DNA from 3 places in the Vannielia litorea genome. Region 2 is predicted to be linked to each of the others. Evidence: riboswitches for the same ligand, from Rfam matches in the RefSeq annotation. Region 2 holds a riboswitch; each other region holds the start of a gene.

Region 1 (7,704 bases), 630 kb from region 2:
TCGACATGCCCGGCACCTCAGACCCCAACCTCTCGATGCCCACATGGGAGGCCATGCTCTCCGTCATCGACGGGGTCATCTGGTGCACGCCCGCCTCCCAGGCCTGGCGACAGTCCGAGGCCGCGCTCTGGGAGGAGGTCGGCGGTGACCTCGCGGACAGTTCCATGCTGCTCGTCACACGGATGGACAAGATCGCAGAGGCGGGAAACCGGGAGCGCATTCTCGACCGGGTGCGGCGTGAGACAGCGGGGAATTTCAGCAACATTCTCGGCATCTCGCTAACAGAGGCGCTACGTGCGGGCCGTGACGATGCCTTGCTGGAAGCCTGCGGCGGCCACGCCGTCGCGCAGAGCCTGATGGAGATGATCCACCGCGCCGAGCGCCGCGCGCCCGTCAAGCACGTCGGGACAGGGGCCAGCCAATGATGCCCGCGGCCCTCTCCGAAGGCATGAGCCTTGCCGATCTGGAGCACCTGCGGCTCCGGCTTTCGGGCTGCGAAATCGCGATGCTCGCCGACATTGCCGCAACCACGGTTTTGGGCGTGAGCTCGGCGCTCGCACACCCCCAGGAGCACTACGACCAGCTCTGCACGCAGGCCCGAACGGCGCTGACCTACGGCGGGCGGCCCCGGCCCTATGCAGTCCTCGCCGGCCCCCTCGGCGTGCGCCTGCATCTGCGCGCACCCGACCACCCGGACGAGGTCTTGTCCCTCGTCCTCCCGCGCCTCGCGGATGTCGACCTGGCGCTGCAACTCGCAGAGGCCGCCCTGACCGGCAGGACGCTTGCCGGAGAAGCCTCAAATGGATCGTGACACCCGCGCCGCGCTGCGATCGGACCTGCTAGATGCCGCCGCGGAGGGCCTTGGTGCCTCCGCGCCCATCGCATTGCCTGACCGCGCGCTGCGACACGCCCGAATCTTCGGGCAGATCCGGGCGACGATCCTGCCCCGGATCCTAGTCATCGAAAGTGAGGGCAATCCGCCGCTGAAACTGGAGGTCGCCAATGGCCGAATTCTTGCGATGGATGCCACAGGGGAGGGGGGGACCCTCGCCCCGTTGTCCTCCGCCGATCTGTCCCAACTGACCTCCGCGCTCGAGAAGATCGCGGAGCAGCCCGGCCCGATTACCCGCCGCTCCTTTCCGATCCCGGACGGACGCCCCACTTTTGCCACCGGCATCGCAGCCTCACAACTCCAGCTCTCTGAGCAGTCGTTCGACTGGCCGGAGAGCGTGGCAGAGTTGTTCGCTACATCGGGGCAGGGGATCGGCCCCAACGATGCGGAGGCGACTGCAGGCATCACGGGCGAAGGCGAAATCCTGATCGTGGGCGCGGATGATCCTGCGGGTTATCCCGAATTCGAGGCCAGTAACTCAGGCCGCAGGGTTCACGGCTGTCTCAAAGGCCACACCCCGGGGCAAGTCGTTGCGGCCTGGGCGCAAGTGCTACGCGCGTGATTGCCTGCACGCACCGCTAAAGCCCCGGTGCCATCCTCACCGGCCCAGCAAAGGCGCCAACTCCGGTCGACGGAAGGCAGGGCCTTTCAGCACCTTGCCATCCTCGCGCAGCACCGGGCGGCCATCCGCCCCGAGCTTCGACATGTTGGAGCTGTGAACCTCCTCCATCGCCGCCTGCTTGATGCCGTGCATCCCGAACTCCAAGAAGGTGCCGTCGAGCACATACTGGATGTCTCAGAGCGCATCGAGCACCTCGGTCATGTCGCCCGCCTCGACGGCGGTCCGCAGCTCGGCGACCTCTTCCTCGAGGATCGCCAGCCGCATCTCTGCCCGCGCCTCCGGGATGCCCGGGGCAGGGGCCACCGGCACATCGAAGGCCTCGTGCCACTCGCGCACGATGGAGAGCGTGTCGCGCCCCATCAGAAGTCCCAGTCCTCGTCCTCTGTCGCCACCGTCTTGCCAATAACGTAGCTTGAGCCGGAGCCCGAGAAGAAGTCGTGGTTCTCGTCCGAGCCGGGCGACAGCGCGGCCATGACCGCCGGGTTCACCCGGCAGGCATCCTCGGGGAAGAGCGCCTCGAAGCCGAGGTTCTGCAACGCCTTGTTGGCGTTGTAGTGCAAGAACGCCTTCACATCTTCGGTCAGCCCCAGCCCGTCGTAGAGCTGCTCGGTGTAGCGGGCCTCTATGTCGTAGAGGTCGAAGAGCAGGGCAAAGGCAAAGTCCTTCAGCTCTGTCCGCTCCGCCTCGGGCAGCCGCTCCATCGCGCGCTGGAACTTGTAGCCGATGTAATAGCCATGGATCGCCTCGTCGCGGATGATGAGGCGGATCAGGTCGGCGGTGTTGGTCAGCCGCGCCCGCGACGACCAGTGCATCGGCAGGTAGAAGCCGGAGTAGAACAGGAAGCTCTCCAGGAACACGCTGGCGATCTTCTTCCGCAGCGGGTTTGAGTCGGCGTCATACTCGTCGAGGATCAGCCGCGACTTGGCCTGCAAGTGCTCGTTCTCCGACGACCAGCGGAAGGCTTCATCAACCTCCGAGGTCTGGCACAGCGTTGAAAAAACAGAAGAATAGCTGCGCGCGTGAACAGCCTCCATGAAGGCGATATTGGTCAGCACGGCCTCTTCATGGGGCGTTTGCGCATCGGGCATAAGCGTCGGCGCCCCCACCGTGTTCTGGATCGTGTCGAGCAGGGTCAGCCCGGTAAACACCCGGATCGTCAGCTGCCGCTCGTCATCGGTGAGCTGCGACCAGCTCTGAATGTCGTTCGAGAGCGGCACCTTCTCGGGAAGCCAGAAGTTGGCGGTGAGCCGGTTCCAGATTTCGAGGTCCTTGTCGTCCTGCAGCCGGTTCCAGTTGATCGCGGCAGGGACGGGGCGGGCGGTGGTGACAGTGTCTTTCATCGGAATGCTCCTTACAGCGTGCAGGACACGCAGCCCTCGACTTCGGTGCCCTCCAGCGCGGCCTGGCGCAGGCGGATGTAGTAGATCGTCTTGATCCCCTTCTTCCAAGCGTAGATCTGGGCGCGGTTGATATCGCGCGTACTTGCCTCGGCGGGGAAGAACAGTGTCAGCGAAAGCCCCTGATCCACATGCTCGGTGGCCGCGGCATAGGTGTCGATAATCGCCTCGGGGCCGATCTCATAGGCGTCGCGGTAGAACTCGAGGTTCTCACCGGTCATGTAGGGCGCGGGGTAGTAGACACGGCCGATCTTGCCCTCCTTGCGGATCTCCACCTTGGCGGTGATCGGGTGGATCGACGAAGTGGCGTAGTTGATGTAGCTGATCGAGCCGGTGGGCGGCACGGCCTGAAGGTTGCGATTGTAGAGCCCGTGCTCCATCACGTCGGCCTTCAGCGCGGCCCAATCCTTCTTGGTGGGCAGGGTGATGCCGAACTTCTTGAACAGCGCCTTCACCTCGGCGCTTTCGGGCCGCCAGGTGCGGCTGACGTATTTGTCAAAAAAGCTGCCATCGGCATAGGCTGACGCTTCGAACCCCTTGAACCAGCTGCCCTTTTCTTGCGCCAACGCGCAGGAGGCGGAGAGCGCATGATAGAGCACGGCGGCAAAATAGACGGAGGTGAACTCCACCCCCTCGGGCGAGCCATAGTGAATGCGCTCGCGGGCGAGGAAGCCGTGCAGGTTCATCTGGCCGAGGCCAATGGCATGGCCCTCGTCATTGCCCTTGCGGATCGAGGGCACGGAGTCGATGGCCGACATCTCGCTCACCGCGTTCAGCGCCCGGATCGCGGTGCCGACCGAGGCACCAAGGTCGCCGCCGTCCATCGCGCGGGCGATGTTCATGCTGCCGAGGTTGCAGGAAATATCGGTGCCCATCTGCGCATAGCTCAGATCGTCATTGAACGCCGAGGGTTCGTTGACCTGAAGGATCTCGGAGCAGAGGTTCGACATGGCGATGCGGCCCGCGATCGGGTTGGCCTTGTTCACCGTGTCCTCGAACATGATGTAGGGATAGCCGCTCTCAAACTGGATCTCGGCCAGCGTTTGGAAGAAGGCGCGGGCGTTGATCTTCTTCTTCCGGATCTTCGGGTTGTCGACCATCTCGTCGTATTTCTCGGTGACAGAAATCTCCGAGAAGGCGCAGCCATAGACCTTTTCAACGTCATGGGGCGAGAAGAGGTACATGTCCTCGTTTTTCTTCGCCAGCTCGAAGGTCACATCGGGGATCACCACGCCAAGGCTCAGCGTCTTGATGCGGATCTTCTCGTCGGCGTTCTCGCGCTTGGTGTCGAGAAAGCGCAAAATATCGGGGTGGTGCGCGTTCAGATACACCGCCCCCGCCCCCTGCCGCGCGCCCAGCTGATTGGCATAGCTGAAGGAATCCTCCAGCAGCTTCATCACCGGGATCACGCCGGAAGACTGGTTCTCGATCCCTTTGATCGGCGCACCGTGCTCGCGGATGTTGGTCAGCATCAGGGCGACGCCGCCGCCACGCTTGCTCAGTTGAAGCGCCGAGTTGATGCCGCGCCCGATGCTCTCCATGTTGTCTTCTAGCCGCAGCAGGAAGCACGAAACGAACTCGCCCCGCGCCTTCTTGCCGGCGTTCAGGAAGGTGGGCGTCGCGGGCTGGAAGCGGCCGGAGAGGATCTCTTCCATCAGCTGCATGGCCAGCGCCTCCTCACCGCGCGCCAGCGCGAGCGCGTTCATCACCACCCGGTCCTCGTAACGCTCGAGGTAACGCTGCCCGTCCCGCGTTTTCAGCGTGTAGGAGGTGTAATACTTGAAGGCGCCGAGGAAGGTCGGAAAGCGGAACTTCTTTCCGTAGGCCGCATCCCAGATCGCCCGCTGGAAGTTCTTGGAGTACTGGTCCAGCACCTGCGGCTCGTAATAGCCCTCGTCCACGAGGTAGCCGAGCTTCTCGTCAAGCGAGTGGAAGAACACCGTGTTCTGGTTGACGTGCTGCAGGAAGTACTGCCGCGCGGCCATCTTGTCGGCCTCGAACTGGATCTTTCCCTCGGCGTCGTAGAGGTTCAGCATCGCGTTCAGCGCGTGGTAGTCGAGGCCCTGCGTCAGGCTGGCGTCAAGCATTGTGTTCCCCAGAATGTGTCGAGCCCGGCGCGGATGCGGGCGATGTCGGTTTCGGTGCCTGCCAGCTCGAAACGGTAGAGCAGCGGCACGTTGCACTTGGCGGCAATCACCCCGCCCGCGCGGGCGAAGGTGGCGCCGAAATTGCGGTTGCCCCCGGCGATCACGCCGCGCAGGAGCGCCCGGTTCTCAGCCCGGTTCAAGAAGGCGATGACCGGCTTGGCCACCGCGCCCCGGCCTTCGCCGTCGGCATAGGTCGGGGTGATGAGCACGAAGGGCGCGGTGACCTGTGGCACCGGTGCCGTCGCGCTCATCGGCAGGCGGGTGGCGGGGAGGTCCAGCTTCTCCACCAGACGGGCGGTGTTGCCCGACCCGCTGGAGAAGTAAACCAGATGCCCCCGCGCCGCGCTCATCGGCTCAGGAGAGCCGGCCGATCATGTCGGGGCGGAACCCGGCCCAGTGGTCGTCACCGGCAACGACGACGGGAGCCTGCCGGTAGCCGAGGCCCTGCACCATCTCCATCGCGGTTTCGTCCTCGGTGAGGTCGATCACGTCAAACGGCAGGCCGCGGGCCTCGAGGGCGCGGGTGGTTGCGGTGCACTGCACGCAGGCGGGTTTGGAATAGACGGTGATGGTCATGTTTTTGTCCCCTTGGGTCTTGCCTGATTTTTTCCGGCGGTGGGGACACGGAGACGGGGCTCTGCCTGATGCCCGCCTGCGCGCCCGGGCCCTCCGCCGCGGTCGTCGTTCATGCTCTGGCAGGTCTCCTGACTTTGCGGCTCGAGCGCCGGTGGTTCGCCTTCCCGGTGTTGATTCACCAGTGGATTTGAACCGCGACTCGCCGCTTACAGTTGCGGGGGCAGTGCCGGATTTACACCGGCTTCCCTCTTCGCCCCCGAGTCTTCCCGGGGGAACCAAAGCTCCACCATATTGGGCGGCAGGGCAGAGGGGTGTCAACATCTAGTGGTGTGCTCAGCGCGATTATTCTGTGGATGAATTTCGGGGCGTGTCTTTTTCACCGCGCGCTGCGTCGCAAACCGTGTATCCCGGCGGCCCCTCTGCGCGTATCACGGAGCTACAGGGTGCGGGCCGACAGGCTCGAGAATTGGGAAGCCGGTGCAACTCCGGCACTGCCCCCGCAACGGTAAAGCCGTGATGGGGCGTGGCAAGGCCACTGGGCGGGAGGAGCCCGGGAAGGTGCCGCGCTTCGGCCCCGCAAGGGCCACGGCCAAGTCCGGAAACCAGCCCTTGTGGAACACGTCGAACCGCGGGTGGCGGTCATGGCGCCTGACGGGTCGGCTCCTCCCCGCCGCGCCTGAAACGGCTCCTGTCTGCCCTCCGCCCCAACGGGCCCGCAGCGCGCGGCCGGAGACCTGAGAGATGAGCCAAGCGATCCACGAGCTGCTTGCCCGGCACCGGCCCGGCCATGCGCTGGAGCAGCCGTTCTATACCGACCCGGGCATCTTCCGCACGGATATGGAGACCATCTTCTACCGCGAGTGGCTCTTCGCGATCCCAGCCTGCGAGCTGGAGAAAACCGGCAGCTACGTGACCCAGCAGATCGGCGCTTACAACGTGGTGCTGGTGCGCGGCGCCGATGGCGAGATCCGGGCCTTCCACAACACCTGCCGTCACCGTGGCTCGGTGCTCTGCAAGCACGAGCGCGGGGTAGGGCCCAAGCTGGTCTGCCCCTACCACCAGTGGACCTACGAGCTCGATGGCCGCCTGCTCTGGGCGCGCGACATGGGGCCGGATTTCGACGCCAGCCAGCATGGGCTGAAGCCAGTCCACTGCCGCAACCTCGCCGGGCTGATCTACATCTGTCTTGCCGAGGAGGCGCCCGATTTCGAGGCCTTCGCCGCCAAGGTCGGCCCCTATCTGGCACCCCACGATCTGGGCAACGCCAAGGTCGCGCACCAGAGCTCGATCATCGAGAACGGCAACTGGAAGCTGGTCTGGGAGAACAACCGCGAATGCTACCACTGCGCGGGCAACCACCCCTCGCTCTGCCGGACCTTCCCCGAAGACCCGGTGATTGGTGGCGTGGCGGCCGATGGCAGCTGTCCGGCCCCCGTCGAGGCGCATTTCGCGCGGCTGGAGGGCATGGGCGCGCCATCGCGTTTCTTCCTTGACCCGCAGGGCACCTACCGTGTTGCGCGGATGCCGCTGCTCGAAGGGGCGGAGAGCTACACGATGGACGGCAAGATCGCCGTAACCAAGCGGCTCGGCCACATCCCGGCGCGGGATGCGGGTACGCTGCTGCTTTTCAGCTACCCCACCACCTGGAACCATTTTCTGAGCGACCACTCCATCACCTTCCGCGTGACCCCGATCTCGCCGATGGAGACCCGTGTCACCACAACATGGCTGGTCCACAAGGACGCGGTCGAAGGCGTGGATTACGACCTCAAGCGCCTTACCGAGGTCTGGACCCACACCAACGACGAAGACCGCGAAGTGGTCGAGAACAACCAGCGTGGCATCAACTCGCCGGTCTATGAGCCGGGGCCCTATTCGGCGGTGCAGGAAGACGGGGTGATCCAGTTCGTCGCGTGGTATTGCGCCACGCTGGCCCGCGCCCTGCCACCGCTGCGCGTGGCGGCGGAGTAGGGCGCATGAACGACCTGACCCCGATCACCGGCCAGAGCATCTGGAAAGACAGCGAGCCGCTCGAATGCGTGGCCGTCATCCCCGAGGTGCCCAACACCG
Region 2 (7,704 bases):
TGACCTGATCGAGCGCATCGGTGAATCGCACCTCCTCGACCTGCCCCACGGCAATGTCACGGTAGCGCAGCTCGGTTTCGTCGGGGTGCACGCCGGTCGCATTCGGGAAGGCCACCTCGATCAGCGTGCCTTGGTTGGCGTAGTTCTGCCATGCTACCCCGACCGCGATAACCAACGCCAGCACCGGCACCACCCAGACAAGGGAGATACCCCTGCGCCCGCCGCCGGGCTGCACCTTCAACTCGTCGATCGCCTCGCTCATGGCGCACGGCTCCCGGCCCGGGTGGGCAGGTAGTCCCAGATCAGGCGGGGATCGAAGGATTTGGCGGAGAACATGGTAAAGATCACAGACAGCGCAAAGGCGAGGGCAGCTGGCCCCGGTTGGATGGAGGCCACCACCGAGAGCTGCACCAGCGCACTCAGAATGGCAACCACGAAAACGTCGATCATAGACCAACGCCCAATGAACTCAATGACTTCAAACAGGTGCATCCGGCCCACCGGGGTTTGCTGTGAGCGCAGCTTCACCGACAGGCCGAGGTAGGCGATGGCGATGAATTTCACCACCGGAATGAAGACCGAGGCGATCAGCACGATGAGCGCGATGCCAAGGTCGCCGTGCTTTGCAATGTCGATGGCGCCGCCGATGATCGTGCTTTCGGAGCGGCTGGTGAGGGTTTCGGTCACCAGCATCGGGTAGAGGTTGGCGGGGATGTAGCAGGCCACCCCGGCGATCCACCACGCCCAGACCCGCTGCAGGCTCAGCGCATCGCGGGAGGAGAGCCTTGCGCCGCAGCGCCCGCAGGCCTCTGCCATGCCCGGCCAGACCCGGGCGCAAGTGCGGCAGGTCACCAGCCCCTCTTCGCGTGCCGTGGTCATTGCCGTACCCGTCGCGCCGGTTGCCTGCGCGGCTTCTTCTCCGCCTCGTCCAGCGCCGACCAGATCGACCATGTGCAGAGCGACCGATCGACGAGGATCACGAAGGCCGAGAGCGCGATGAACATCCAGAACGCAGGCCCGAAGTTGAGCCGGGCAAGCCCCGCCACCTTCACCAGCGCCACCGCGCAGCCGATCACGAAGATCTCGGTCATCGCCCAAGGCTTCAACTCCTGCGCCACCCGAAAGGCCCAGCGGGCGCCCGTATAGGCCCGGTGCTGGAGCGCGAGCGGCGTGAGCGCATAGGCCAGCAGGAGCGCCCGCAAGAGCGGCACCAGCAGGATCATCGCCACCGAGGTCACGGTCACCACAACCAGCGCCCCGGTGCCGAAGCTGGTGGCCACATCCAGCAGCGACACGCGGTTCACGATCCCGGCGGCGTGGATCTCGAGGAACGGGTGAAAGACGGCAGCCGTGACGAGAATGAGGTTGGCCACGGAGAGCGCCAGTGCCCGGCTGTAGGCCGCCGCCCGCGGTGCGATCAGTACCGTGTGGCACCGCTGGCACACGGCACGCTCGCCCTCGGCGATAGGCTTCGCGCGGTGCAGCAGGTCGCAATTGGGGCAGCCGATCAGATCGGCCCTTGGAACATCACTCGTAACCGTCATGCCGGTGCGGGGCTTTCGTGAGGGTGCAGGCGAGCCTAGCCTCGCCCCGGTGGGGTCACAAGCATTAACCCGGCCCGATCACGCAGGGGTGCATGCGGCGGCAAACCCGGCCCGCCGCATCCGATGGCACGCCAAGCCTCGCCTTGACGCTGCCCGCCGCTTCAACTAGACCGCACACCTGCTGAGCGGGCGTTGTGTAGTGGTAAGACCTTAGCCTTCCAAGCTAATGACGCGGGTTCGATTCCCGCCGCCCGCTCCAGCCGTTTCTCCTGCCATCACCGCCCTACTGACGCCGCGCGAGCAGCCAGCTTTGCCAGCCTTCGAAGCTGCCGCCAAAGGCATTCAGGTCCACCTTGCCGGCCACGCCGGGCACAATACCGGTGCCGGAATACTGCCAGAAGCTCCAACGCTCGTCCGGGTAGCCTTCCGACGGGTGCTTGGTGACCGCACGCAGCCAAAACTCCTGCCCGCGCATCTGGCCGAGGTCGTTGTCCTTGTAGAAATCGGGCGTGGTGTAGATCACCGGGCGGGTGCCGTAGTGGCGGCCGACGATGGCGGTGAAACGCTCGATCTGGTCGCGCACATCGGCGGCGCCGGGGCGGGCCGAGCAGGTGCGGGACTGGTGGTTCCACTCCATATCGAGCACTGGCGGCAGGTCTCCCGCCACGCGGCCCACGTTCTGGATGAACCACGCCGCCTGCTCTTCGGGCGTGCGGCAGAAATAGTAGAAGTGATAGGCCCCCACCGGCACGCCGGCCGCACGGGCGCGGGGCGCGTTGATCGCATAGCCCGGATCAAGGTGATCGCCGCCCTCGGTGGCCTTCAGCCATGCAAAGCGGATGCCCGACTGGCGGGCCGCGAAAAAGTCGATCTCGCCCTGATAACGCGAGGCGTCGATGCCGTGCACCTGGTAGTTGGCCGGGCTGATCGCGCCCCATTCATGGGGCTTCACATCGCCGAAGCCGCGCGGGATGCCCGGCGCCGCACTGGCGCTGACGTGGAGTTGGGTGGCCTTCTCGCCCTCTGCCATCCGCGGCATCGAGGGCGCGGCAGGCCCGTCGAGCTGGGGGTTGCCGCAGCCTGCCAATATCAACGCAAACAGCACCGCCAGCCCCGGGGCGCTCAATTTCACTGTCCGCACGATCAGTCTCCTGCTGTTTTCATGCTTTATGCCTCGCTGGGTTTATACCAAGCCTCGCCCTGCAATGCACATCACGTTTGGGGCCTCGCGCGTCACAATGCCCCTCTTGGCAGGGGTCCGCCTGCCGGGTAAGCCCCTCGGGCGAAGAGGAGACGGCATGGCACGCGCCCCACAGACCAGCACCGACGATCGCCCCGGCTCGCGCCGCGTGGGCGCACTCCGGGCGCTGGGCCCGTTCTTTGCGCCCTACAAGCTTATGGTCGTGGCCGCGCTCTGCGCACTCGTGCTCACCGCGGGCGTCTCGCTGGTGCTGCCGATGGCGGCCCGCCGCGTGGTCGATAACTTCGGCACCTCCGACGTGGCCCTGCTCGACCGGTACTTCTTTGCCGCCATCGGCATCGCGCTGATCTTCGCGCTGGGCACGGCGCTGCGCTACTGGCTGGTCACGCGCCTCGGCGAGCGGGTGGTGGCCGACATCCGCAAAGCGGTGTTCGATCGGATGATCGGCATGTCGCCCGCCTATTACGAAAAGCTGATGACCGGCGAGGTGCTGAGCCGGATCACCACCGACACCACGCTGATCCTCTCGGTGATCGGCTCCTCGGCCAGCTGGTTCCTGCGGAACATCCTGCTCTTCGTCGGCGGGCTGATCCTGATGTTCTTCACCACGCCCAAGCTCTCGCTGATGGTGCTGGGTATCATTCCGGTGGTGATCGTTCCGATCCTCGTTCTGGGCCGCCGCCTCCGCACGCTCTCCCGCGAAAACCAGGATTGGATCGCCGCCTCCTCCGGCAATGCATCCGAGGCGTTGCTGGCGGTGCAGACAGTGCAGGCCTTCACCCATGAGGCGCCCTCCAAGGCGCAGTTTTCCGGTGTCACCGAAAAAAGCTTCGAGAGTGCGAAATCCCGCATCACGGTGCGCGCGGCGATGACGGCGATCATCATCTTCGTGGTCTTCTGCGGTATCCTCGGCGTGCTCTGGATCGGCGCGCGCGACGTGCGCGACGGGGTGATGAGCGCGGGCGAGCTAGTCCAGTTCGTCATCTACGCTGGCATCATGGCCGGGGCCGTGGCGGCGCTTTCCGAAATCTGGGGCGAGCTGCAACGCGCCGCAGGGGCGACCGAGCGGCTGATCGAGCTGCTGGTGGCCGAGGATACGGTGAGAGACCCCGCAGAGCCGCTGGCGCTGGACGGCCGGGCCAAGGGCGCCATCGGCTTTCAGGACGTGGTGTTCCACTATCCCACCCGCCCCGGCGAGGCCGCGCTCTCGGGCGTCAGCTTCGATGTTCAGCCGGGCGAGACCGTGGCCCTCGTCGGCCCTTCCGGTGCAGGCAAGTCCACGATCTTCCAGCTGCTCCTGCGCTTCTACGATCCCGCCTCGGGCGAGATCACGCTGGATGGCACCCGGCTCGATGCCACCACCCGTGAGGCCCTGCGCGCCCAACTTGCGCTGGTGCCGCAAGACCCGGTGATCTTTGCTGCCACCGTGACCGAGAACATCCGTTTCGGCCGCCCTGAAGCGACGCAGGCCGAGGTCGAGGACGCCGCCCGCGCCGCCGCCGCCCATGAGTTCATCACCGAGCTGCCCGAAGGCTACGAGACCTATGTGGGCGAGCGCGGGGCGATGCTGTCGGGCGGGCAAAAGCAGCGCATCGCCATTGCCCGTGCCATCCTGCGTGACGCCCCGGTGCTGCTGCTCGACGAGGCCACCTCGGCGCTTGATGCCGAGAGCGAGCAACTGGTGCAGCAGGCGGTCGAGGCGCTTTCTGCCGAGCGCACCACGCTCATCGTCGCCCACCGGCTGGCCACGGTGAAAAAGGCCGACCGCATCCTCGTGTTCGAAAAGGGCCAGATCGTCGCGACGGGCACGCATGACAGCCTCGTGGCACAGGGCGGCCTCTACGCCCGTTTGGCCCGACTCCAGTTCACCGAGGGGCTGGCGGCGGAGTAGGGCGCAACGCGTTGCGCCACCCTACAACCCCCGCGCGAATCCGCTAGACACAGCCCGCCACATCCCGCATCTTCCGCCCCGATGGTGTCCGGCCCCGAAAGGCCGGCTGAAAAGGGAACGCGGTGCGGGCGAAAAGCCCTAATCCGCGACTGCCCCCGCAACTGTGAGCGGCGAGCGACCCCCGAAATGACCACTGGGCCAACGGCCCGGGAAGGTCGGGGGAAGTGACGACCCGCAAGTCAGGAGACCTGCCATCACCAGCGCGTGGTCCACGCGTTGCAGTCACCTTGAGACCCGGGCGGGGTGCCCTGGGGTGGAGAGACGGGATGAAGCCAACAAGGCCTTTCACATCGCCAGCCGCCACCAGCCCCCGCCTTCTTGCGCGGAGGGCGCGATGCTTCTGGAACGGACGATCATTCAACTCGATATAGGCCCGCTGCCGCCAGACGAGGCGCGGCAGCTTGGCCAACTTGGCTTCATGCAATGGCTGGCGGGGCTGCCCGGCGCGGCGGACTACCCGAGCGCAGCGCGCGCGGCCCACGCCCGGGCAACGCCCTTCGCCGCAGGCTCGCCAGCGCTGGCGGAGTTCTGCGCGCTGCTGACGGCCTCGCTCTGCGGGCCGATTGCCCCGCTGTCGCTGGCGATGCCGGCACAGCGGCGGCGCGGCGGGGCGGCGGCCAAACGCAGCTTGCGAATGCCTCTCTGACATCTTGCGAACCCGGCCGCGCGGCACCCGCGCGGTCAGGCCGAGGACCATTGCAGCGGGCCGCCCAGGCGGACCCGCGAGGCTCGGCGTTCCCAACGATGGTCACGGACGGATCGACAGGAAAGGACTGATCCATGAGTGAGAACCAACTGACAAAACGGCTCGACGAAGGGCCGGTAATCTGCGCCGAAGGCTTCCTCTTCGAGCTGGAGCGGCGGGGCTATCTCAGCGCCGGCGAGTTCGTGCCCGAGGTGGCGCTCGAACATCCCGATGCCCTGCGCGCGTTGCACGTGGATTTCCAGCGCGCGGGCAGCGATATCGTCGAGGCCTTCACCTACAACGGCCACCGCGAAAAGATGCGCGTGATCGGCAAGGAGGATCTGCTTGAGCCGCTGAACAGGGCAGCGCTGCGGATCGCCCGCGAGGTGGCCAACGAGCGGCCCGGCAACCTGATGGCGGGCAACATCTCCAACACCAACATCTGGGCACCGGACGATCCGGCGCGGCAGGCCGAGGTGCGTGCGATGTTCGAGGAGATGGTCGGCTGGGCCGTCGAGGAGGGCGCCGACATGATCATCGGCGAGACCTTCTACTACGCCGGGGAGGCGCTCTGCGCGCTGGATGTCGCCAAGGCCTCCGGCCTGCCGGTGGTGCTGACGCTGGCCCCGATGGCGGGCGAAGAGATGCGCGACGGTCGTGGCATCGTCGAAACCTGTCAGGCGCTGGAGCAGGGCGGGGCCGATGTGGTCGGTCTCAACTGCTTCCGCGGGCCGGAAACGATGATGCCCTGGCTACGGGCCGTGCGGGCGGCGGTGTCGTGCCATGTGGGCGCGCTGCCGATTCCCTATCGGACCACCGAGGCGGAGCCGACCTTCTTCAACCTCAGTGATGACAGCGGCTGCACCTGCCCGGCGCCGCATGGGCGGGCCTTCCCGACCGCGCTCGATCCGATGTTCTGCAACCGCTACGAGGTCGGCGCCTTCGCGCGGCAGGCGCAGGAACTCGGGGTGAACTACCTCGGCGTCTGCTGCGGCGCGAACCCCATGCTGATCCGCGAGGTGGCCGAGGCCGTGGGTCGGGTGACAGAGGCCAGCCGCTTCTCGGAGCGGATGGAGAACCACTTCATGTACGGCAGCAACGCGCGGCTGCCGGAGCACATCAAGGCGCTGGGCGAAACCGCCTGAGCCCCGGCGCCCGGCGGGCAATCCCGCCGGGCGCCTTCACCCCATCGGGCCGGTGGTGCTGTTCAACGCGCCCGGTTCTCGGGCTTGCGCACGGCACTACGGCGCCCCTGCCGCTTCGCAACCCCACGTCACAGCCCCATGCCGCTTGATCCCCGCGCGGCTCTCGCTCACTATCTCCCAACACGTCGCGGAGCCGCCATGAGAGCGGCCCGTGGCCAAGGGGAGGAATGACCATGAGCTTTCAGAGCACTGCGGACCTGCGCGCGATCGAGAACCAGATGACCTGGGAAGAGCGCGGCATGCCGACCACGATCTATGACTTCATCTCGAAGACTAAGGCCAACCACGGCGCCCGTCCTGCCCTGAGCTACCAGATCTTCTCCGATCCCGGCGCCCATGCCGAGACCCTCACCTGGAACGAGCTGCACGCCAAAACGACCCAGGCGGCCAACCTCTTCCGCTCCCTCGGCGTTGGCCCGACCGATACGGTCGCCTACCTGCTGCCCAACGCCAACGAGACCGTCGTGACCCTCCTCGGCGGCGCGGTCGCGGGCATCGTGAACCCGATCAACCCGCTGCTCGAGCCCGACCATATCTCGGCCATCCTGCGCCAGACCGGCGCCAAGGTGCTGGTGACGATGAAGAGCTTCCCCAAGTCCGATGTGGCCCAGAAGGCCGCCGAGGCGGTGAAGCACGCGCCGAACGTCACCCATGTGCTCGAGATCGACCTGCTGCGCTACGTCACCGGCCTGAAGAAGTTCATCATCCCATTCATCCGCCCCAAGACCGAGACCGTCCACCACGCCAAGGTGCTCGACTTCAACGCCGAGCTGGCCAAGCATCCTTCGGATGCCCTCACCTTCGACGACCCCAAGGAAGACCGCGTGGCGGCCTACTTCCACACCGGCGGCACCACCGGCATGCCCAAGGTGGCACAGCACAAGGTCTCGGGGATGGTCTACAACGGCTGGATCGGCCATGAGCTGCTCTTCACCGAGCAGGACAACGTGATCTGCCCGCTCCCGCTCTTCCACGTATTCGCTTGTCACGTGATCTTCATGGCCGCCATCGCCAGCGGCATGCATGTGATCTTCCCCACGCCCGCCGGATACCGTGGCGATGGTGTGTTCGACAATTTCTGGAAGCTGATTGAACGCTGGAAGGTGAGCTTCATCATC
Region 3 (7,704 bases), on a different contig from region 2:
GGCCAGCAACGGCCAGACCTTCGCTTCCAGCTCCGCCGCGATCTCCGCCTTCGCCGCCACCGACTGTGGCCGCAGGGTCGAGCCGGTGATGGTCAGCCGCCGCGCCATCACCTGCGCAAAGTTCAACTCCGCCTTCGGCCCGGAAAGGAAGGCGATATGCACCATCCGCCCGTCCATCGCCAAGGCCTGCACGTTGCGCGGAATGTAGCTGCCGCCCACCATGTCGAGCACGAGGTTCGCCCCGCCCTCGGCCTTCAGCACCTCCACGAAGTCCTCTTCGCGGTAATTGATTGCCCGCTCCGCGCCGAGCTCAAGACAGGCGTCGCACTTTTCCTTCGAGCCCGCCGTGGCAAAGACCCGCGCGCCAAAGGCCGTGGCTAGCTGAATCGCCGTGGTGCCAATCCCCGACGAGCCGCCGTGGATCAAAAACACCTCCCCCGCCTTCAGCCCGCCTCGCATGAAGACGTTGGAGTAAACCGTATAGAACGTCTCCGGCAGGCAGGCCGCCTCCTTCATCCCCATGCCCTCGGGCACCGGCAGCGCATGGGCGGCGGGGCATTTCACGTATTCCGCGTAGCCCCCGCCCGGCAGCAGGGCGCACACCTTGTCGCCCACCGCCCAGCGCGCGCCCTCGCCTGCGGCCACCACCTCGCCCGAGCACTCGAGGCCGGGCAGGGGGGAGGCATCGGGCGGCGGATCATAGGCCCCGGCGCGTTGCAGCGCGTCGGGCCGGTTCACCCCGGCCCAGGCCACCTTGATCACGATCTCCCCCGCGCCCGGTGCAGGCACCGGGACCTGCGCCAGTTGCAGCACCTCCGGCGCGCCGGGCTTGTTGATCTCCACGGCGTTCATCGTCTCTGGAAGGGTCATGAAGTGTCCTCTGGTGGTCTGTCAGATTGGCAGGGCAAGCCCCGCCCTAGGGTTTGCTCACATGGCCGGGCATGTCGGCGGGCGGGGTGCTGCGCGGGGCGCGCACCCGGCTGGCCAGCCACTCCGGCCCGGCCATCAGCCCCTTGGTCAGCGGGTTCTTCCGCAGGCCTGCCTTCAGCTTCTCCACCCGCATCACATCGGCGATCCGCCGGTCCAGAAAAGCCCATGTCGCCTCATGGCCCGCGCTCTCGTCGCCCAGCCAGTAGAGCAGGGTGGCGGAGTATACGGCCGAGAGCGTCGCCCGCTTTGAATACCAGTTGAGGTCTTCGCTGGTGTCGCCCATCGCCCGCCAGATTGCATCGGCGGTGCCCCAAACCGCGCCTGCGCCCGCGGCTGCATTCTGCGGCAGGGCAAAGAGCGAGGCCGCGCGGCGCACAGCCTCCCGGTCGCCCTCGATGGCTTCCAGCCTGAGCCGCACCGCATGGGCGATCCGGTCCGAATAGCGCATCTCCTCAAGCTCGGCCTCGGCCAGCGCGGCCTGCATTTTCGCATCGCCCCGCGCATGAAACGCCAGCGCCAGATCGACCGCCCCTTTCGGAAACAGCGCCCGCGCCTCCGCCAGACTCACCCCGGCCTCCTCGGCCGCGCGGGTCAGCGCCTCGTCGGACCATCCGTCAAAGGCCACATGGGGCAGGGCGGCATCGAGAATGGCTGCTTTTGCGGGGGTTTCTTGCGTGTGATCCATCATGTCACGGCTACTTAGGGCGATTTCTCAAGGAGTGTAGACAGATGCCCGGCCCTTTGCTATACGGCGCCCTCCTGCAAATTCTTGCAACTCTAATCAGAAAGGTGGTGACAACCACATGCAGGTAAGCGTTCGTGACAACAACGTCGATCAGGCGCTTCGTGCTCTGAAGAAGAAACTTCAGCGCGAGGGTGTGTTTCGTGAGATGAAACTCAAGCAACACTTCGAGAAGCCGTCCGAGAAGAAAGCCCGTGAAAAGGCCGAAGCGATCCGCCGTGCGCGGAAGCTGGCTCGGAAAAAGGCCCAGCGCGAGGGGATGCTCTAAGCACCCATCGGCACACGAACGGCGAGGGCTCCGGCCCCCGCCTACGACGACCCCCGCGGCTCCGCCCGGGGGTTTGTTGTTTTTTGGGGTCAGGATGCGACCGCACCCCCCGATCCACCACAAGCCGTGCATCGCCGCCCCGGGGGGCGGGTCGGCGCTGCACGGCGCCTTCGGCTTGATTCCATGCGGGTGCTCCGCTCAAACGGTCTCCACAATCCCGCAGGAAGCTCCAGAATGCCCGACCACCCGCTCGACACCCCCGCCCGCGCCGCGCTTACCGGCCCCCACGCCCATCTCGCCCAGCGCCACGGCACCGCCCTGCGCTACGATCCCGGCCTCATCCCCTTCGCCGCCATCGACCCGGCCCACCCCGAAGACCTCACCACCCTCGCCGCCCCCGGCGAGCTGGCCGTCTTCCTGCAAACCGCCCCGGTCGCCGCCCTCCCCGGTTTCACCGAAGCCCTGCGCGCCGATGCCGTCCAGCTCACCAGCCAAACCCTGCCGCCCGCGCCGGACGACCCGCGCATCATCCCGCTCGGCCAGGCCGATGCTGCTGATATGCTGGCCCTCGCCGGGGCCACCAAGCCCGGCCCCTTCACCCTGCGCGCGCTGGAGCTGGGGCCGTTCTGGGGCATCCGCCACGAGGGCCGCCTCATTGCCATGGCCGGCACCCGCATGGCCGCACCCGGCTTCACCGAAATCTCCGGCGTCTGCACCGACCCCTCGGCGCGCGGGCAGGGCCTCGCCCGCCTGCTCTCGGCCCATGTCGCACATGCCATTGCGGTGACCGGCAACACGCCCTTCCTCCACGCCTTCGCGGCCAATCCGGCGGCAATCAAACTCTACGAGAGCCTCGGTTTCGCCATCCGCGCCGAGCTGGCCTGCGCGATCTTCCAGAAAACATGAGAAAAAAACTGCGACACCGCGCCTCACACGGTTGATCTGATCCGGCAGGGTTGCCATCTCGTTACGTAGGGAAGCTAAACGCGCAACAGGGACAGGGAATGCTCCGCAGAACACTCGATGAATTTTTCAGCTCCGATGCCGCCGGCGGTGTGGTGCTGATGCTCTCCGCCGTGGCCGCTCTCATGGTGGCCAACTCCTCGCTCAACCCTGAATACCAGGAATTTCTGGGCGCCTACATCGGCGTCACGGTGAACGGCGAGGGCATCGAGAAACCGGCGCTCCTGTGGATCAACGATGGCCTCATGGCCATTTTCTTCTTCCTCATCGGTCTCGAGCTGAAGCGCGAGCTGATGGAAGGCAAGCTGAAGAACCCCGCCGACGTGGTGCTGCCCGGCATGGCAGCGGTCGGCGGCATGGTGGTGCCTGCGGCAGTCTACGTGTTCTTCAACTGGGGCAACCCGGCCACCATCGGCGGCTGGGCCATTCCGGCGGCCACCGACATCGCCTTTGCGCTGGGCGTTCTGGCCCTGCTTGGCTCCCGCGTGCCCTCCTCCCTCAAGATCTTCCTGCTGACGCTGGCGATCCTCGATGACATGGGCGCCATCCTCATCATCGCCCTGTTCTACACCGCCAACCTTCAGGTTGATTACCTCTTCCTCGCCTGCATCCCGCTGGCGCTGATGATCTGGCGCAACCTGCGCGGGGCGCACCGCGTGGCCCCGATCCTGTTGCTCGGCGTGGTGATGTGGGTCTTCGTGCTCAAGTCCGGCGTGCACGCCACACTCGCCGGGGTGATCACCGCCTTCTGCATCCCGCTGAAGGACAAGTGGAACAAGTCGCCCCTGCACTCCATCGAGCACGGCCTCGCGCCCTACGTCCTCTACGTCATCGTGCCGCTCTTCGCCTTCGCAAATGCTGGCGTGGTGCTGCAGGGCATGTCGCTCTCGTCGCTGCTCGACCCTGTGCCGCTCGGCGTTGCGCTCGGCCTGATCGTCGGCAAGCAGGTGGGCGTCTTCGGCACCACATGGCTGATGGTCAAGACCGGGCTCGCCAAGCTGCCCTTCGGGGTCAACTGGATGCACATCTACGGCCTCGCCTGCCTCGCCGGGATCGGCTTCACCATGTCGCTCTTTATCGGCTCGCTATCCTTCTCGGATGCCGCCCTGATGAACGAGGTGCGCCTCGGCGTGCTGCTGGGCTCTGCCGTCTCGGCGGTGGTGGGCTTCCTCGTCCTGCGCGCGGCAACCAATGCCGGCAGCGGCGAAAAGGTCGAAGCGCTGAACCAGCCGGGCGCGGCAGAGCGGGCCGAGGCCGCGGCGGAGTAACCCGCGCTCAAGCCGTGCCGCGCCGCCCCGCACGGTGGCGCAGCACGGCCCCAGCCACCCAAAACCGTTAACAAATCCCTTGCGCGACTCCCCCGAGCCGCGCTAACCCGCCTCTGCTTCGGTTCGGGCGCAAGCCCGGAGCAAAAGGGAACGTGGTGCGGGGCAGAAGCCCCAAGGCCACGACTGCCCCCGCAACTGTAAGCGGAGAGCGAGGCCTGTGCGCCACTGGGGGAGCATCCCCCGGGAAGGCCGGCCAACTCGCGATGACCCGCAAGTCAGGAGACCTGCCGAGGCGATCACCCTGAACCCGTGCGGGGCGCACGGCGTGAGCGGTCAGTCCGTAGCGGTGACGAAAGCACCGTCCGCGGAACGCCTCGCATTCCAAAGACACCACGCCACAGCGGGCTCCGGCCCGACGCAGAAGGACTTTGGAGATGAACCGCCTCCTCGCCACCACCGCAGCCCTCGCGCTCTCCACCTCCGCGCTCTCCGCGCAGGAGAGCTACGACCTCGAAACCATCACCGTCACCGCCGACCTCTCCGACGGCACCGAAACCGACCGCACCGGCGCCACCGTCGAGGTGAGCACGCGGGAGGAGTTGGAAGCGGCAGGCGATGATGACCTTGCCACCTACCTCTCCCGCCAGCCGGGCCTTTCGCTGGCCGCATCGGGCGGGCCGGGCAGCCTCGCAGACATCCGGATGCGCGGCCTGCACCAGAAATACGTGAAGGTGCAGATCGACGGCATCGATGTGCTCGATCCGTCCTCTCCCTCCCCCTCCTACGACTTCGGCCTGATGGGCGTCTCCGGCCTCGGCCGCATCGAGGTGCTGAAGGGCTCGCAATCGGCCCAATACGGCTCCTCCGCCGTGGCCGGGGTGATCTCGCTCCAAAGCCGCCGCGCCACCGAAGAGGGCACCCACGTCTATCTGTCCGGTGAAATCGGCAGCTACGACAGCTTCGGCCTCGCCGCTACCGTCACAAGCCTCGGCGAGCGGCACAACTTCGCCGTCACGCTTGAACGCCTCGAGTTCGGCGGGTTCTCGTCTGCCGATGAAGAGGACGGCAACACTGAAGCCGATGGTTTCTCGTCGGTCCGGCTCTCGTTCAACGGCGAATACGCCCTGACCGACGCCCTCTCCATCGGGCTGTCCGGCTTTACCGAAAAGAGCACCGTCGCCATCGACGGCGGCTTTCCCTTCGGTGATACCGCCGAAGAGACAGATGGCACCTCGAACGGCTTGCGCGCCTTCGCCCGCTACGACGCCGGGGCCATCACCCATCAGTTCGAGGCCACCTATTACGACATTGAGCGCGACTATGCCGTGTCGGGCAACCGCTACGAAGGCGAGCGCCACGGGCTGCGCTACCTCGGCCAAGCCACGCTGTCGCCCTCGGTCCAGCTGAACTTCGGTGCCGACTACACGGAAGAAGACTTCACCTCCGCCACCTTCATCACCGCCACCGGCAAGCAGAACACCACAGGCGTCTTTGCCGAGGTCAACTGGGCCGCATCCAGCGAGCTCGATGTGTCGGCCGCCCTGCGCCACGATGCCCACAACCGCTTTGGTGGGCACACCACCGGTCGTCTGGCACTGGCCTGGCGCCCGCAGGAGGATCTGATCGTGCGGGCCGCACTGGCAACCGGCTTCCGCGCCCCCTCGCTTTATGAGCTCTACGCACCGATCTACGGTAACGACACCCTGACGCCCGAAACCTCGCGCAGCGCCGAGCTGGGCATCGAAAAGCGGCTTGGCGGCGACGATTTCGTCAAGGCCACGCTGTTCTACACAGAGGTCGATGACATGATCGGCTCCGATGCATTCTTCGTCTACACGCAGGTGCCCGGCACCTCTGTGAGCAAGGGGATCGAGCTGTCGGGCCGCAAGGCTCTGTCCGACAAGGTGTCGCTCTTCGGAAACTACACCTACACCGAAAGTGTGGATGAGAACGACCTGCGCGAATTGCGCGTGCCGCGTCACAACCTCGTCCTCGGTCTCGAGGCCGAGATCGCACCGCGCTGGAACGTCATCGGTGAACTCCAGCACGTTGCCGACACGCTCGACGTCGACGCGCAGACCTTCGCCACCATCGAGGGCGATGACTACACGGTCGTCAATGCGATGGTCACCTACGACGTGAGCGACAGTGCCGAAGCCTACTTCCGGATCGAGAACATCGGCGATGTCGAATACCAAACCGTCAACGGTTACGGCCAGTCCGACCGCGCCTTCTACCTCGGCCTCCGTGCCAAGTTCTAAGCACCTCGCCAGTGCGCTCGCGCTCTGGCTGGCGGGGGCCGTCATGGCCCTCGCCGCACCGCCCGAGCGGGTGGTGTCGATCAACCTCTGCACCGACCAGTTGGCCCTCGCCCTCGCCGCGCCGGGCCAACTCGTGTCGGTCACCCGCATGCTCCAGCGCGATGAGGAGGCAATGGCCGAGGCCGCCCGCGCCCTGCCGGGCAATTCCGCCCGCGCCGAAGAGGTCTACCTGCTCGCGCCCGATCTGGTGCTGGCAGGCAGCTTCACCGCGCCCGATACCCTTCGCATGCTCCAGCGCCTCGGCCTGACGGTCGAGGTATTCACCCCCGCCGAAACTCTCTCCGACATCCGCGCCAATATCCTCCGCATGGGCACCCTGCTGGGCCGCGAGGCCGAGGCGCAGGCTGAAGTCGCCGCTTTCGACGCCCGCCTCGCCGCCATTCCCGCGCCCACCGGCCCCGCGCCCCTCGCCGCTCTCTATGCCGCCAACGGCTATTCCGCCGGCGATGCCACCCTGCCGGGCCAGATGGTCAAGGCGGCGGGCTTTGCGCTGCTGGCCGAGGAGATGGGCCTGCCCTACGGTGGCGTCGTGCCGCTCGAAACCCTCGCCACCTCCTCGCCCGACTTGCTCATCGCCGCCCGTCCCGGCGCACCCAAGAGCCGCGCCGAAGAGATTCTCGCTCACCCGGTTGTCGCCGCCCTGCGCGATCAGGTCCCCACCGACACCCTCCACGACAGCGACTGGACCTGCGGCACCCCCTCCGTGCTCGATACCGTCGAGCGGCTGGCCGCGATCCGGGAGACGATGAAATGACTATAGGTCGGGATGTGTCCCGCCTCCCCCGCGCTTCGCGAACTGCGTCCAAGCGCGCCCGCCATGCGTGTCAGGCCACCAACCAATGGCTCGACCCTGAGGCCCACCCATGACCCCCGCGCGCCTCTACACCGCCCTCGGTGCCCTCACCGTTGTCCTCTTCCTCGCCTCCCTCACCACCGGCCCGGCCTCCCTGCCCATCCCAGAAGCGCTCTCCGCGCTCGTCACCCAATCCGATGGTCCGGCCACCATGGTCATGCGCGAAATCCGCCTGCCCCGTGCTCTGCTCGCCGCGCTCATCGGTGCCTCCCTCGGTCTCTCCGGCGCCGCGATGCAGGGCTACCTGCGCAACCCGCTGGCCGAGCCCGGCCTCATCGGCGTCTCCGCGACCGCCGCCCTCGGCGCCGTCATAGCCATCCAGACCGGCCTCGCCGCCGCCTACGCCTTCGCGCTCCCTG

What was found. A riboswitch is a leader RNA that binds a small molecule or an ion and turns the genes downstream of it on or off. The one in region 2 is predicted to bind cobalamin.
Region 1: linked by a shared signal. The riboswitch ahead of nrdH (glutaredoxin-like protein NrdH) and the one ahead of KUV38_RS12265 (hypothetical protein) in region 2 are both predicted to bind cobalamin.
Region 3: linked by a shared signal. The riboswitch ahead of KUV38_RS18750 (TonB-dependent receptor plug domain-containing protein) and the one ahead of KUV38_RS12265 (hypothetical protein) in region 2 are both predicted to bind cobalamin.

The regions. Positions count from the first base shown of each region.
Region 1 covers NZ_JAHVJR010000001.1:1,880,289-1,887,992, reverse strand. The annotation lists gene KUV38_RS09355 (dynamin family protein) at 1-425, shown strand, start outside; gene KUV38_RS09350 (hypothetical protein) at 422-811, shown strand; gene KUV38_RS09345 (hypothetical protein) at 801-1,454, shown strand; gene KUV38_RS09340 (hypothetical protein) at 1,491-1,646, opposite strand; gene KUV38_RS09335 (nucleoside triphosphate pyrophosphohydrolase family protein) at 1,689-1,874, opposite strand; gene nrdF (class 1b ribonucleoside-diphosphate reductase subunit beta) at 1,874-2,854, opposite strand; gene nrdE (class 1b ribonucleoside-diphosphate reductase subunit alpha) at 2,866-4,998, opposite strand; gene nrdI (class Ib ribonucleoside-diphosphate reductase assembly flavoprotein NrdI) at 4,980-5,408, opposite strand; gene nrdH (glutaredoxin-like protein NrdH) at 5,413-5,634, opposite strand; cobalamin riboswitch at 5,735-5,929, opposite strand; cobalamin riboswitch at 6,059-6,260, shown strand; gene KUV38_RS09310 (aromatic ring-hydroxylating oxygenase subunit alpha) at 6,376-7,605, shown strand; gene KUV38_RS09305 (hybrid-cluster NAD(P)-dependent oxidoreductase) at 7,611-7,704, shown strand, end outside.
Region 2 covers NZ_JAHVJR010000001.1:2,513,572-2,521,275, reverse strand. The annotation lists gene KUV38_RS12295 (intermembrane transport protein PqiB) at 1-262, opposite strand, end outside; gene KUV38_RS12290 (paraquat-inducible protein A) at 259-879, opposite strand; gene KUV38_RS12285 (paraquat-inducible protein A) at 876-1,544, opposite strand; tRNA gene KUV38_RS12280 (tRNA-Gly) at 1,730-1,803, shown strand; gene KUV38_RS12275 (GH25 family lysozyme) at 1,828-2,676, opposite strand; gene KUV38_RS12270 (ABC transporter transmembrane domain-containing protein) at 2,843-4,636, shown strand; cobalamin riboswitch at 4,702-4,907, shown strand; gene KUV38_RS12265 (hypothetical protein) at 5,031-5,342, shown strand; gene KUV38_RS12260 (homocysteine S-methyltransferase family protein) at 5,477-6,526, shown strand; gene KUV38_RS12255 (acyl-CoA synthetase) at 6,760-7,704, shown strand, end outside.
Region 3 covers NZ_JAHVJR010000003.1:60,741-68,444, forward strand. The annotation lists gene KUV38_RS18725 (NAD(P)H-quinone oxidoreductase) at 1-870, opposite strand, end outside; gene KUV38_RS18730 (COQ9 family protein) at 917-1,618, opposite strand; gene rpsU (30S ribosomal protein S21) at 1,734-1,940, shown strand; gene KUV38_RS18740 (GNAT family N-acetyltransferase) at 2,175-2,846, shown strand; gene nhaA (Na+/H+ antiporter NhaA) at 2,945-4,171, shown strand; cobalamin riboswitch at 4,274-4,478, shown strand; gene KUV38_RS18750 (TonB-dependent receptor plug domain-containing protein) at 4,606-6,432, shown strand; gene KUV38_RS18755 (ABC transporter substrate-binding protein) at 6,476-7,246, shown strand; gene KUV38_RS18760 (FecCD family ABC transporter permease) at 7,356-7,704, shown strand, end outside.